Regions from separate parts of the Mesorhizobium sp. RIZ17 genome, predicted to be linked through region 1. Evidence: predicted binding sites of a transcription regulator. Region 1 holds the regulator's gene; each other region holds the start of a gene.
The links. The regulator PhoB, encoded in region 1, activates phosphate uptake and scavenging genes when phosphate is short. The targets are predictions, from matches to a motif close to TGTCATNNANCTGTCAT.
Positions count from the first base shown of each region.

Region 1 (4,965 bases):
GCCTTCATCGCCGCTTCGTCGGTCTTCCAGCGCTCTTCCTGGAAATTCGACCAAGAGACGCCGATCACCTTGTCCTTCGCCTCGGCGACCGACGCCAACGTCAGCGACATGGCAACGCCCGCCAGGATGGCGGCTGCGAATTTCTTCATGATATCCTCCCTGCGCTCTGTGCGGCGCGACCCAGACTGGCCCGAAGGCCGGTACAGAGGCTTTTTTTCGAGCCTCAAAAAAATAGTGATCCAGCAAAACGACGCTGTCAACCGCGATTCTGATGGGTTTTGATGGGTCCGAACATTTTTTTCGACACCCGCAATAAATAATGACATGGACCTTGGCTTCTGCCAGTATCCAGAAGCAATTCCAGGAAAAGTGCGCAGCGGTTTTCCGCCCGGAATTGCGTCAGAACAAAAGACAGACGGTTCGCCGTTTCCGCAAATGGTGAACCGTCTGGCGTGTCAACGCTAGGCCATGGCATCATCACAAGGCCGCGATGACCGGGGAGGACGTGCGAAGACATGTCGGTCGGAATCCGTCACGACGATTTGCGCCGGCGCAACCGCGCCATGGTGATTTCGGCCGTGCGCCGCGCCGGCCAGCCTTCGCGCACGGAGATTGCCGCCACCACCGGGCTCAGCCACTCGACCATTTCGGCGATCTCCGCCGATCTGATCCAGGAAGGCATTCTCACCGAGAGCAAGGCCAGCGAGCCGACGGCGCTGAAACGCGGCCGGCCGCAGATCGGCCTGGCGCTGAACCCTGAAGCCGCCGCGGTGCTGACCGTGGTCTTGTCGCTGAACTTCCTGTCGGTCGCCGTGATCGATTATGCCGGCCAGGTGGTCGCCGAGGAGCAGCAGCGCTTGGACACGCTTGTCATGCCCCGCGACGACTTGATCGGCGAATGCGTGGCGATCGTCCGGCGCCGGCTGCAGGATCCCGACCTCGACGTGAGCAGCGTCGCCCGCATCGCCATGGGCATCCAGGGCATCACCGATTCCCACGCACGGGCCATGCTGTGGTCGCCGATAACGCCGCTGACCGACATTCCTTTCGCCGACATCCTCGAGCAGGAATTCGGCATCCCCGCCACCATGGAGAACGACTGCAACATGATGGCGGTGGCGCTGCAATGGCGCGACCCCGAGCGCTATCGCGACGACTTCATCGCCATCCTCCTGTCGCACGGCATCGGCATGGGTCTGGTGCTGAAGGGCGCGCTGTTCACCGGCACGCATTCCTCGGGCGGCGAATTCGGCCACATGATCCACCGCCCGGGCGGCGCGCTTTGCCGCTGCGGCCGGCGCGGCTGCGTCGAGGCCTATGCCGGCAATTACGCGATCTGGCGCAGCGCCATGAAAATGAGCGAGGACGCCGAGCCGGTCGACGTCGGCGACGCCGACATGCGAGCCCTGGCCGCCAAGGCGCGCGAGAAGGACGGCCCCGAGCGGGAGGCTTACCGTCGGGCAGGCGAGGCGCTTGGTTTCGGTCTCGGCAGCCTGTTCGCCCTCATCGACCCGGCGCCCGTGGCCATGGTCGGCGTCAGCGCGGCCGCCTTCGACCTGATCGAGCCGGCGCTAAGGGAGGCGATCGCCCAGACCGCGGGCGGCCAGCACTCGGAATCGATCTCCTTCGACACCGAGCCTAACGAGCTGCCGCTGATCCGCGAAGGCTGCGCCATGCGCGCGCTGACCTTCGTCGACCAGGAGATTTTCGCGCCGGGCATGCAGGCAAGAGCGGGCAGCGGAAAAAACGTGGCCTGAGCGGCTTTGAAGTGACCGCTGGTCGCTGAGGACAGCAGCAGACGCTTGAGATTAGCGATGGCCCCGCAGCTTCGTCATTCCAGGGCGAAACAGGAGCGAAGCGACGCAGCGCAGACCCTGGAATCCATGCCGTTACTTCGATCGTAGGCGCAGCGGAGCAGAATTCTGCACCGCCCCGGCGCGTCGAAGTCACGGAATGGATCCTCGGGTCTGCGCTGCGTCGCTACGCTCCTTGCTCCGCCCGTGGATGACGACGCTAGAAGCGTCTCGGCTAATCACCATCGCAGATGCCGGGAGCGGAGCCCGTCAGCGCTTCCGCGCCCTATCCCTAATCCTCCCTGATCGCGTAACCCGCCCCGCGAATGGTTCGGATGACGTCGGGCATGCGGCCGTTGTTGACCGCCTTGCGCAGGCGGCCGACATGGACGTCCACCGTGCGCTCGTCGATATAGATCGTCTCGCCCCAGACATTGTCGAGCAGTTGGCTGCGCGAGAACACGCGGCCAGGATGCCGCATCATGAATTCGAGCAGGCGGAACTCGGTCGGGCCGAGCCTTATCTCGCTCTTCTTGCGGTAGACGCGATGCGACTCGCGGTCGAGCACGATGTCGCCGACCTTGAGCACGCTGGACAGCACCTCCGGCTTGGCGCGGCGCAGCAGCGCCTTGACGCGCGCCATGAATTCCGGCGTCGAGAACGGCTTGACCAGGTAGTCGTCGGCGCCGGTCGAGAGCCCGCGCACGCGGTCGCTTTCCTCGCCCCGCGCCGTCAGCATGATGATCGGCAGCCGCTCGGTCTCGGGCCGCATCCTGAGGCGCCGGCAGAGCTCGATGCCGGAAACCGCCGGCACCATCCAGTCGAGCACGAGCAGGTCGGGAACGTTTTCCTGAAGGCGGATTTCGGCCTCGTCGCCGCGGGTCACCACTTCCACCTGGTAACCCTCGGATTCGAGATTGTAGCGGAGCAGCACCCCCAGCGGCTCCTCATCCTCCACCACCATGATGCGTGGCGCGATCATCGGGGTAACCTTCTCGTCAGGCCGCCGGCGCCGACATTGCCGTCTCGTCCTGCTTGGGACGGTTGGCGGGCAATTGCGTACCGGTGAGCACATAATAGGCGTTCTCGGCGATGTTGGTCACATGGTCGCCGATGCGCTCGAGATTCTTGGCGCAGAACAGAAGATGCGTGCAAGCGGTGATGTTGCGCGGATCTTCCATCATGTAGGTCAACAGCTCGCGGAAGACGGACGTGTATTTGACGTCGATGCGCTCGTCGTCGTTGCGCAGCTTGGCCAGCGCAGTGGCGTCGCCCACCATATATTCCTGGGTCACGGCCTGGACCTGGATCAGCACCAGCTGCGCCATGGAATCGATCGAATGCGTGAGGTCGCGCGGCGCGGTGCTGACGCCGACCGCGCCAACGCGCTTGGCGATGTTCTTGGCAAGATCGCCGATGCGTTCGAGATCGCCCGCCATGCGGATCGAGCCGACAACGTTGCGCAGGTCGTCCGCCATCGGCTGCCGCTTGGCGATCAGCGTGATGGCGCGGTCGTCAAGCTCGCGCTGGCGCGCGTCCATGATGGCGTCGTCGGAGACGACGCGCTGCGCCAGCGCATTGTCGGTTTCGAGCAGGGCCCTGGTCGCGCCGCCGACCATGGAGCCGGCCAGATCGCCCATGTCGTTGATAAGCCGGCTGATCTGCCTCAGATCCTCGTCGAAGGAGGCGACGGTATGTTCGGCCATGATGATGTCCTCGTATGAACTCAGCCGAAGCGGCCGGTGATGTAGTCCTGCGTGCGCTTTTCGCGGGGCGAGGTGAAGATCTTCTCGGTCCGGTCGAACTCCACCAGCTCGCCCAGATACATGAACGCCGTCTGCCTCGACACGCGCGCCGCCTGCTGCATGTTGTGGGTGACGATGACGATCGTATAGTCGGCCTGCAACTCGTCGATCAGTTCCTCGATCTTGGCGGTCGACAGCGGATCGAGCGCCGAGGCCGGCTCGTCGAGCAGGATGACCTCGGGCTTCACCGCCACGGTGCGGGCGATGCACAGGCGCTGCTGTTGGCCGCCGGAAAGGCTGAGGCCGCTGGCGTTGAGCTTGTCCTTGACCTCGTTCCACAGCGCGGCGCGCTTCAGCGCCGACTCGACGCGGCTGTCCATCTCGGCCTTGCTGATCTTCTCATACAGCCTGACGCCGAAGGCGATGTTCTCGTAGATCGACATCGGGAACGGCGTCGGCTTCTGGAACACCATGCCGATCTTGGTGCGCAGAAGGTTGAGGTCCTGCGAGCGGTCGAGGATGTTCTTGCCGTCGAGCAGTACCTGGCCCTCGGCGCTCTGCTTCGGATAGAGCTCGTAGATGCGGTTGAGCACGCGCAGCAGCGTCGACTTCCCGCAGCCCGACGGGCCGATGAAGGCGGTCACGCTGCGCTCCGGCAAGGACAGGTTGATGTCCTTCAGCGCCTTCGATTGGCCATAGTAGAAATTGAGGTTCTTGACCTCGATCTTGGCCTTCTCGACGGTCGTGTCGGCTACGTTCAGGTCGGTGGACAACATCGGTTTCATCTGTCCTCTCTGCGTCCGGTCAGGCTGCGGGCGATAATGCTCAGCCCGAGAACCGTAAGGGTGATTATGAGTGCGCCCGTCCAGGCCAGCTGCTGCCATTCCTCGTAAGGGCTGAGGGCGAACTGGAAGATGGTCACCGGCAGGCTGGCCATCGGGGCATTGAGATTGCTCGACCAGAACTGGTTGTTGAGCGCGGTGAAGAGAAGCGGCGCGGTTTCGCCGGAGATGCGGGCGATCGCCAGCAGGATGCCGGTCACGATGCCGGACAGGGCCGCGCGGTAGGCGACCGAGCGGATCACCACCCAGCGTGGCGCGCCGATGGCGGTGCCCGCTTCGCGCAGCGCGTTGGGCACGAGGTTCAGCATGTCCTCTGTGGTGCGCACCACGACGGGGATCACCAGGATCGACAGGGCGACGGCGCCGGCAATCGCCGAGAAGTGCCCCATCGGCCGTACCATCAGCTCATAGACGAACAGGCCGATGATGATCGATGGCGCCGACAGCAGGATGTCGTTGATGAAGCGCACGATCGTCGTGAGCTTCGAGAAGCGCCCGTACTCGGCCATGTAGGTACCGGCCAGCACGCCGATCGGCGTGCCGACGATGATGCCGATGATCGTCATGACGATGCTGCCGTAGATG
Region 1 is NZ_CP147861.1:1,237,553-1,242,517, forward strand. It holds gene xylF (D-xylose ABC transporter substrate-binding protein) at 1-149, opposite strand, end outside; gene WDX12_RS06100 (ROK family protein) at 516-1,757, shown strand; gene phoB (phosphate regulon transcriptional regulator PhoB) at 2,086-2,775, opposite strand; gene phoU (phosphate signaling complex protein PhoU) at 2,792-3,499, opposite strand; gene pstB (phosphate ABC transporter ATP-binding protein PstB) at 3,520-4,323, opposite strand; gene pstA (phosphate ABC transporter permease PstA) at 4,320-4,965, opposite strand, start outside.

Region 2 (4,965 bases), 1.5 Mb from region 1:
GCACGGTCATGACGAAGGACAAAAGGTTCATCATCGGCACGGCGACGAAGATGATGCGTAAGTAGGCGCGCGCCAGCGGCAAGGCATCCGCCGGCGTGCCGAGCCCGGTGAGGATTGCGTCGACCCAGACCCAGCCGCAGACGGCGAACACCACGGAAACCAGGAAGAAGAAGGTGGCGCTGGTGCCGACGATGCGCCTGGCCTCGGGCAGGTCGCGGGCGCCGACCGATTGCGCCACCAGGATGGTCGCCGCCATGCCGATGCCGAACACCGTGCCGAGGATCAGGAACAGCACCAGATTGGCGTTGGAGGTCGCCGTCAGCGCCGCCTCGCCGAGGAAACGGCCAACCCAGACCGCGTTAATCGAGCCGTTGAGCGACTGCAGCACGTTGGAGCCCAGCACCGGCAGCGCGAACAAAAGCAGCGTGCGCGGTATGGGGCCGCTGGTCAGGTCGGCGGTCCGCCGGCGGGTGGGCTTTTCGTCATCCATGGCAGCACCGAAAATGAATCAGGCCCGCGATGCTATCGCAGGCCTGATGCTCATGCATCCCTTCCGCGCTCGGTCATATGCCGCTCGACATACGATCCGAAGCAGAACTAGTTTGCGGCGAGGCTGTTCCCAGACAGACCAGGCAGCGTGACCTGATAGACGAGGAAGGTGGTGTCGACATCGGCGCCATCCTCGGCCTTGTACGAAGCTCCGACCTGGAAGCCGTCCTGGGTGAGGAAGTCGTTGTCGTTGGCGACGAACAGGAAATAGTCGTCGGGCAGCTTGGGGTCGAGCACAGAGACCAGCGACATCGCTTCCCACTTCTCCGAGAGGTTGTTCTTGTCGTTCGGCGCGCCATTGTGCAGGCCGAAGCGGCTGAGCTCGCCCTTGTCGTTGATGTCGATGAACGAGGTGAGCTTGGCCGGCGTCACCGACGGGTCGAGCACGCCCTTGGGCGCGACCGGCTTGTCGGCGGCGTCGAACGGGCCGTTGGCGATATCGGTCGCGGCGGAGAGGTCGACGATCTCGATCTTGCGATAGAGCGACTCGTCGCCCTTGAGGCCCTGGCCGTTGCCCGAGTCGCGGGCCAGCATCAGGAAGCTCTTGTCGGAAAGCGCGACGATCTCGCTCTGGGCGGCGATCTTGGTCTTGCCCTTGGCGTCCTTGAACATCGGCAGCGGAACGACATATTCGTGCGCCAGCTTGAGGTGGGCGAGGTCGGAAGCGTCATAGACCAGCGCGCGGGTGTTCTGGCGCGTCGAGCCGGAATCGCCGCCGTCCTGGCGGGCCGCCGACTGCAGCACGGCGATCAGGAACTTGCCGTCAGGCGTCATCGACATGCCTTCGAGACCCTGGTTGTTCTGGCGGCCGGTCTCGGGATCCTTCGGACTGGGCTCGGCTGCGCCCGGGCCGGGGTTGTCGGAGGCGAAGTTCGGCTTGCCGTGGCGCATCGGCACCAGGGCCGCGGGCGGCTGCGTCGCCGACATCAGGCGGCCTTCGGCCGAGAAGCGATAGATGTTGGGGCCATATTCGTCGGAGATGAACATCGTGCCGTCGGGCAGCCGCACGATCGCTTCGTCGTCCAGCGCCAGCTTGCCGTTTTCGGCCTGCGGCAGGATCGGCATGCCGCCGGCCGCTTCGCGCACGCCGTCGAGCGGATCAAGGCCGGTGGAATCAGTGCCCTTGTCGTCGGCCAAGAGCATCGTGTCGGCGAGCGTCGCCCTGACGCCGGTCTGTTCCTGTCCGGCGGCCGGCGCCGCGCCAGGAGCGGTCGGCGTCAGCTCGATCGCGATGGTGTTGACGCGAGCGCGATAATCGGTGGTGCCGACGACATTGTAGCCGCGATCCGGCAGCAGCCAGAGCGAGCCCTTGTAGCCCGCGCCGTCGCGCGCCCAGCCCTTGGTGTCGATCGCCATACCGGAACCCGAACCGAAGGTCTCGCCGAACTTGTCCTTCTGGCTGGCCGGGATGCGACCGATGCCGACGAGCCCTTTGTTGACATAGGCGACGCCGTCGGCGAGCGCCGGGGTCAGCGCGGTGAACAGGGCGAGTGCCGCGCCGAGCGCGGTGGTTCGGTTGAGATGTTTCATGGATATCCCCTTCGTGACGAGCAGATCGGAGCAGGCGTCGCATCGACAGCCGCCAGTAGTTTCCGCCAAGCGGTCTAGGACGCCAACGTGATGGTTGCGTGACAGGAGGGGCGCCCTTCTCCTTCTCCCCTTGTGGGAGAAGGTGGATCGGCGCGCAGCGCCGAGACGGTTGAGGGGTGTTCCAGCGGAGTGAGACGCCGGCTTTCCCTGGAGCACCCCTCATCCGTCGCCTTCGGCGACACCTTCTCCCACAAGGGGAGAAGGAAAGGCGCTTCAATCGCTCTCGCGCGCGATCAGCTCCAGCGGCCAGACTTCGCGTATGATGCGTGTGCCTTCGGGCCCGGCGAAGGCGGGAAGGGAGGCGAGCAGCATCTCGGCCAGCCGCCGGCCCATGGCCTCCAGTGCCGGACGGAAGGCGGTCAGCGTCGGCGAGAAGTAGCGGCAGAGCGGCGTGTCGACGATGACGATCACGGCCATGTCATGGCCCGGCCTGATGCCCATCTCTGCCAGCGCCTTGCAGCCGCCAAGCGCCATCGCGTCATTGTTGAAGATGATGGCCGTCGGTGGGGCCTTGGAGCGCATGACTTGCGGCGTCACCTGGTAGCCGCCGGTCTCGTTGATGAAACCGTCGGCGATCAGGTCGGGGTCGACCTCGATGCCGTGCCGCCTCAGCGCCTTGCGGTAGCCGTCGAGGAACAGGTAGCCGAAGTTGAGATCAAGCGAAGGGCGGATGGCGGCAATGCGGCGGTGGCCGCGCGCGACCAGCCGCTCGACGGCTTCATCACCCGCCCTCTCGAAATCGATATCGAGCGAAGGATAGGTGTCGCCGCCGGACTGACTTCGGCCAAGCGTGGCGAAGGGAAAGCCGGCCTTGCTGAGATAGTCGATCCGGTCGTCTTCCCTTCGCGTATTGGCCAACACGACCGCGTCGGCCCGGCGCGTCTCGACCACGCGGCGCAACCGCTCCTGCTGATATTGGCCGGGCTCTCCCATGACGACCATCAGATCGAGGTCATGCTCGGCGAGCTTCGCCTGCAGCCCGATCAGGAACGGGATGAAGAAGGGCTCGCCATATTGTTGGTCGCCCGGATGCGGCTGCAGCATGAAGGCGATCGAGCGGGTGGCGCCTTGCCTGAGACTGCGGCCGGACTGGTTGGGTGAATAGTTCAGCTCTTTGGCCGCATCGAGCACGCGCCTGCGCGTATCGGCATTGACGTCGGCACGGCCGTTCAGCGCGCGCGACACGGTGCCGATCGAAATGTTCAGATGACGCGCAAGGTCGTGAATGCTGGACGCCAAGAGCCACTCTCCCTTGCCTTGGCCAGAGCAATTCCAGGAAAAGCGCGAAGCGGTTTCCGTTCGGAATTGCGTCAAAAACAAAGAGTTAGACCGGTTCACCGTTTTCGTAAACGGTGAGCCGGTCTAGCATTGGCTGCCGCCCGGGCCAAGGCTTCCGGAAGATTTTTGAGAGGCAGCCTGTTGACATTCTATGTCATCGGGTGTGTTCTCGTAAACGTTTACGGAAAAACGTTTACGGTCTCGCCGTGAATGCCGTGACGACCGGTCTGGAGGGACCGGGCGGAGGAGGAGCGCTGGATGATGAAGGTCGTCCTGGTCGGCTGCGGAGCCATGAGCAGGCAATGGCTCGATGCCGCGAGGCAGATCGACGGGCTTGCCATTGTCGGCCTTGTCGACCTCGATGCCGACCGGGCACAGGCAAGGGCGCGCGAATACGAGCTTTCCGGCGCGGTCATCGGCACCAGCATCGATGCCGTCCTCGATCAGACAAAACCCGATGCCGTGTTCGACGTCGTGGTTCCCGCCGCCCGGCGCGAGGTTGCGCTTTCGGCCTTTGCCCATCATTGCCATTTGCTCACGGAAAAGCCGCTGGCCGACAGCCCGGACAATGCGCGCGCCATCATCGCCGCGGCGCGGGCTGCCGGGCGCATCCATGCGGTGGTCCAGAACCGCCGCTACGTCGCCAATGTCCGGCGCATCCGGCGGTTCCTCGATTCCGGCGCGATCGGCGCGCCGACAAGCATCCACGCCGACTTCTTCGTCGCCCCGCATTTCGGCGGTTTTCGCGAGGAGATGGCGCATGTGCTCCTGCTCGACATGGCGATCCACACCTTCGATGCCGCCCGCTACATGGTGGCCGGCGAGCCTGCCGGCGTCTATTGCCAGGAATGGGAGCCGGCCAGTTCGTGGTACCGGCAGGGATCGTCGGCAAGTGCGGTCTTCGACTTCGGCGGCGGCAAGGTTTTTACCTATGCCGGCTCCTGGTGCGCAGACGGTTTCAGGACCAGTTGGGAAGGCAGCTGGCGCATCGTCGCCCAGCACGGCTCCCTGTTGTGGGATGGCCATGACGGGCTGAAGGCGGAAGTGGTTGCGTCCGGCCGCGACGGTATCATCGACAAGACCCGGCCGATCGAGGTGCCGCCGCTCGATCCCGCCGATCGCGTCGACGGCCATCTCGGCATCATCAAGGATTTCATGCACGCGATCGAGACCGGCACGGAACCGGAAACGCGCGGCACCGACAATATCCGCAGTCTGGCCATGGTGTTCGGCGCCATCGAGAGCGCCGAGACCGGGCGCCGTATCGCCATCGCACAGGAGCCACAATGATGCCGAGCCCGCTTCTCGATATCAGGATCGGCACCATGGTGCGGGCCAATCTCGACGACCCGGCGGCCTATATCAGGCAGATCCTGCCGCTCGGTTTCGAGAGCATCCAGCCCTTCTTCTGGCAGACGCTGGGCGGTAAGGATTTGCCGCGGCTCGCCGGCCAAATAAGGGAGGCGATCGGCGACGCCGACGTCACCGTGTCCTCGATCGGCGTGTTCGGCAATCCGTTGGAGAGCGGCGAAGTCGATCGCGGCGTGC
Region 2 is NZ_CP147861.1:6,598,723-6,603,687, reverse strand. It holds gene WDX12_RS32210 (MATE family efflux transporter) at 1-490, opposite strand, end outside; gene WDX12_RS32205 (esterase-like activity of phytase family protein) at 598-2,079, opposite strand; gene WDX12_RS32200 (LacI family DNA-binding transcriptional regulator) at 2,353-3,378, opposite strand; gene WDX12_RS32195 (Gfo/Idh/MocA family protein) at 3,676-4,707, shown strand; gene WDX12_RS32190 (sugar phosphate isomerase/epimerase family protein) at 4,707-4,965, shown strand, end outside.
Region 2: the regulator PhoB is predicted to act here: its motif matches at 2,167-2,183, upstream of WDX12_RS32205 (esterase-like activity of phytase family protein).

Region 3 (4,965 bases), 3.2 Mb from region 1:
TAGCCGCTGTCGAATGCCCGCTGGCAGGCACGAAGGGCCGTTTCAAAGATGGTTCCGCGCCTGTTCTTGGGCCACGCGTAGAGAAATTCCAGAGCATCTTCCAAGCACGCGATTTCCTGGATGAGGCTGTTTCCGCTCTTCACGAAAACGGGGCTGTCGAACATCCGGTCGTTCATAACGTCCTCCAATCGAACGAACAATTGAGTACAAGCCACGGCTTGGGACCGACAGAGGCCCAAGCCCAGCGGCGATATGGGTTTGTGGATTTTGACCGTCAAGAGCTTTCCCGGTCGCTGCGAGAACCGGCGCGTCTCGGAGGGATGAATAGCGGCTATTCGGCCAAGGCGCCGTCCGGCTTAGGTGTTAGCCGCCTTTCTCTTCTTGGCTGCCGCGCAGCGCGCCCGGAACGCCTCGACCTCGGCTTCGGTAAGATGCTCGATACCGATGAAATCATTCTTCGCATGGCCTGAGCGGATTAACTCGTCGAGTTTGGCCTGGATCGCCGCGCCGTCCCGGTTCTGGGTGTTCTGGATCAGGAACACCATCAGGAAAGTGACGATTGTGGTGCCGGTGTTGATGACAAGCTGCCAGGTCTCCGAATAGTCGAAGACCGGACCGGTTGCCCCCCACAGCAGAACCGATCCCAGGCATAGGCCAAAAGCCAACGGCCTGCCGGTGGCATGAGCGACGGCCGCCGCCATGCGATTGAACGCTTTTTCCATGGGATGGTACTCTGGGGAATGGTAGCAACGAGCCCCGGCAACCTGCCAGGGCTCGGCGGAAGCCGGACCGAGCGAATATCCGGCCGTGCGCGGAGCGCCGCTAGGCAGCCTCGGCAGCTACATTGACGGCGGATTCGGCGAGTTCGGTGAGCGCTGCGTCCGTTTCCTTTTCCTCGGCCAGCGTCTTGTCGAGCAGATTGACAGCTTCCGTCAGGCCGAGTTCCTGCGCCCAGGTCCTGAGCGTGCCGTAGCGCGAAATCTCGTAATGCTCGACGGCTTGGGCGGCGGCCAGCAGGCCGGCGTCGAGCGAGGGCGAGCCCTTGTACTCATCCATGATTTCCGCGCCTTCCTCGGTGATGCCCATGATGGCCGCGCAGGTCTTTCCCACAGGCTTCTTGTCGATCACCTCGAACACTTCCTCGAGACGCGCGACATGCTCCTCGGTCTGGTCGCGGTGCTTCTCGAAGGCCGCCTTCAACGCATCGTCCTGCGCCGCCTTGGCCATCTTGGGCAGCGTCGCCAGAATCTTCTTTTCGGCGAAGTAGATGTCTTTCAGCGTGTCATGGAAAAGTTCGTTGAGGCCCTTGTTCGAGGCCGCTTTCGTCGTCGCCATTTCTGCATCTCCTGGTGGGGTTGGATCATCACCAACACGGCCGCCCGCAAGTTGTTCCGAATAGATTTTTTGCCGGTGAAGGCCCTGGACCCTCAATTGTTATTGACGAGGCTACGCGTTGATCTTTGGCGCACGGGCTAAGCCCAGGACTCCAGGATTTCATCCACCGGGGCGACTTCCACATGGTGCGAATATCTTTTGGTGAACAGCCTGATGATGCTGTCATAGGCTTCGTCGGAGGTGCTGCAAATCGCATCCTCCGCCAGAACCGTTCGAAAGCCGAAATCGATAGCTCCAAGAAGCGTGGCCAAAACGCACATGTCGGCCTCGCCTCCGCTGACGACAATTGTGTCAACATCCTCGGCTGCAAGCGCGCGCCTCAACCTGCCTCCGAACCAGGGCGAATAGACGGGTTTGTCGAACTGTCGTGCCGGCGGAACGAAATCCTTCAGCTCCGGCGCCAACTCGATGATGTCGTTCCCTGCTTTTTCAAGCGTCATTTCTGCCCAGCGCTCATAGTAGCTGCGCCACTGGCCATGCCCTTCTCCTGCCCGCAGTGCCGGAATGAAGCGGGTGAAGATGGTTCGTGCCGGCCACCGCTCGGTGAGCCGAAGCACCTTGGGCAGAATCTGGGGAAACCACTCGACCGCCCACGGTCCGGGCGGCATGAACATGCGCTGCATGTCGACGCAAAGATGCACGGCGTTTGCAGGAATAGGGCGGGAGACGGGCATCAGCCGCTCACCGATTTGCGAGTTTTCGCTTGAAGGATTTCATTCCCTTCGTCAGCGAGGCCCTGGCCTCGGCCGCGTTTTGCCAGCCCTTCAGCTTGATTTTCTTGCCGGTACCCAGCACCGAGGAAAGGAAGAACTGCTCTATTTCCCGGCGAAGATCTTCAGGCACATCGACTGACGCCACGGGCTCATCCGGCGCGTCTTCCTTATGAGGGCAGAAAATGTACCGGTCGTTGCGGACTTTCGAGCCGTCGGGATCGCGCTGCTTTACCCTGAGCGCGCCCAGCAGGTCGCATTTTATCACGACCCCCGGAGCGCCGGCGGCCTGGTGGATGACGAGCCCGTCCAGCGGATCACCATCGTCTCCCAGCGTCGATGGCACGAAGCCCCAATCGTAGGGATAGGTGTTACCGACAGGAAGGGGGTGGGAATATTCGAACACCCCGGTCTTCGGTTCATAGGCGAGTTTCGCGGCCGATCCCCGCGGTGTTTCCACGACCACGCGGAACCGGTTACGAGAAGTTGCCGGAAGCGTCAGATAATTAGCCATTGCCAAACCGGGAGCCGACCAAACCACATTGCGCAAGGTGAACTTCACCGGCACCTGAATGTTCCATGACGAAGGAGGTGGCCGGCTGAATCGCCCAGGCCGAGATGCGCAGGCTGGCTCACTGCGAAAGGAGGGCCTTGGATAAATATATCCGGGGTTGTCTTGCCGGGAGTCAGTTTAAACGCTATATGTGTGATATCGATCTTGCTGAACGAACGTTGTTTCTGGCGCCTTTGTGCCCCGACGATCTTCCCTCTCAATTTCGAAAACTGTGACGTTTGGCATTCGGCCAAGCGGCGGTAATTTGCGTCGATTTGAAAGGAAATCGTATGACTACTGGAACCGTGAAGTTTTTCAACGCCACCAAGGGCTTTGGCTTCATCGAGCAGGGCGGCGGCCAGCCGGACGTGTTCGTTCACATCTCTGCCGTGGAGCGCGCCGGGATGCGTTCTCTCGTCGAAGGCCAGAAGGTAAGCTTTGACGTCGTCAAGGACGCCCGCAGCGGCAAGAGCGCCGCGGAGAATCTGCAGGCCGCCTAAGCCATGCATCGGCGCCTTTGACCACGGATGTACTGGCACAGGCGCTGGGGCTTTGAGGGAAGGTCGGGTTCGCCCGGCCTTTTTCATTTTGTATAGCGAGGTAGCACATGGCTGATACGAATGTGTTCAAGCCGAAAGGCGACGCCAAGAACGAGGCCACCACAAAAACCGCGCGCGCCATCATCGACGGGGAGGCGGCGGCCAGAATTGCAAAGACGGCGCGTCTTCGCGAGGCCAGACTGGCGCAGGAGCCAGTGGAGGAGCCGGTAAAGAAGGCGAAGAAAAAGGCCGCCGGCAAATAGGGCGCCGACCTGAGATGCGATCTGCGGAAGTCGGGCTGGCGTTTCGGTCTTCCCTGAAACACTAGCGTTCCAACTGCGCCGTCGTATGGCAGGTCAGGGCCGACGCAGCCCCGATTCACGCAGCGGCATTGGGCCCTGCTTCGGCGTCACCGGAAGCCGAGAAAGCCCAAAATGGCAATGACGATGACGACCGCTCCTACGAGCCAGATGATATTGTTCATGTCTGCTCTCCCAATGCTGACGTTCCGGCGCTGGCGCCGGCAAATGCAGCGGTCATGATGGCCATGGCACCAGCGCTCTTTGAAATGAGTTTGGCCTTCATGCTCTATTATCGATGCCTAATTTAGAAATAACTGCAGTGAGATAGCGTTCCTGAGGCGAGATAGTTCCGGTGAGCGCGAAAAACAGAAGAACTCTGATCAGTGCCGGCTCTTGAGGAACCTCGCCTCGCGCACCAACGAGGTCCAGTCGGTGCCAATGAGCTTGATCAGTTCGCGGGCGTCGTCCTCGGAGATGTCCGTGTCCTTCGCCAGCCGAAGGGCTAGCAATTCGACACCGCTCTTCGCTGGCTGAGCCGCTTTGCCGTTCTCGGCGTGGCGTGTCTTGCCGTCATTTCCGCCGATCATCATCCGCCTCCTTCCAGTAGGAACTTTCGAGGCGGCGGCATGTTTCATGCCCTCGGCAAATAACATCCGAAGGCGCCTCGCCGGCGGCAGGCCGTGAGAGTTAACGCGGTTCGCGCGTCATTGAGAGATAGGTCGGATCGAACTCGGCGATCTGCTGCAGCTTCTGCCAGTCGAGGATCGTCACCGTATGGTTCGCCCAGGCGATCACGCCGCTGTTGCGCAGCGCGCTAATGACGCGGTTCATATGCACCACCGACAGGCCCAGCACGTCGGCGAGCTCGGCCTGCGAGACGGGCAAATGAAAGCTCATGCCGTTGGTGCGCTTCACCACCTCCAGCCTGACGAACAGCTCGCAGAACAGATGCGCCAGATGCGAGACCTTCGAGCGCCGCCCCATGGCGACGATCCACTCGCGGTGGATGGCGCCGTCGATCAGCGTGTCGAGCCACAACAGCCGCGTCAAATGCGGCGCCCGCTCGGTGATGCTGCGCAGCTTCGAATGGTCGGCCAGGATGACGCGGCAAGGCGAAAGCGCGATGACGCCGTGGTCCATCGTCTTCAACAGGAAGGCGTAGAGGTCGACGAAATCGCCTGGAACCTGCAGCGAGGTGAATTGCCGGCCGCCATCAGCAAGCACCTTGTAACGGGCGGCGAGCCCGTCGAGCACGAGAGTGCTGGAGGCCGGCCGGGATCCCGACGCGACGATGTCCTGACCAGCGGCGAAGTGGCGTTCGCCCGCCATCAAGTCGCCGAGCAGGGTTTTCTCGTCGTCGGATAGGCTGTCGTGCTGGCCGAGATTCAGGAAAAGGGATTCAAGCATTCATGTCTTCCATGAGCGGGCCGAGCGGCCCGGTCACAGCGGATGTCAAAGTGATTCAA
Region 3 is NZ_CP147861.1:4,928,761-4,933,725, forward strand. It holds gene WDX12_RS23870 (DUF982 domain-containing protein) at 1-176, opposite strand, end outside; gene WDX12_RS23875 (low affinity iron permease family protein) at 357-701, opposite strand; gene WDX12_RS23880 (ferritin-like domain-containing protein) at 823-1,335, opposite strand; gene WDX12_RS23885 (cysteine hydrolase family protein) at 1,473-2,069, opposite strand; gene WDX12_RS23890 (inorganic diphosphatase) at 2,077-2,673, opposite strand; gene WDX12_RS23895 (cold-shock protein) at 2,949-3,158, shown strand; gene WDX12_RS23900 (hypothetical protein) at 3,266-3,460, shown strand; gene WDX12_RS23905 (hypothetical protein) at 3,880-4,086, opposite strand; gene WDX12_RS23910 (Crp/Fnr family transcriptional regulator) at 4,187-4,906, opposite strand.
Region 3: the regulator PhoB is predicted to act here: its motif matches at 2,674-2,690, upstream of WDX12_RS23890 (inorganic diphosphatase).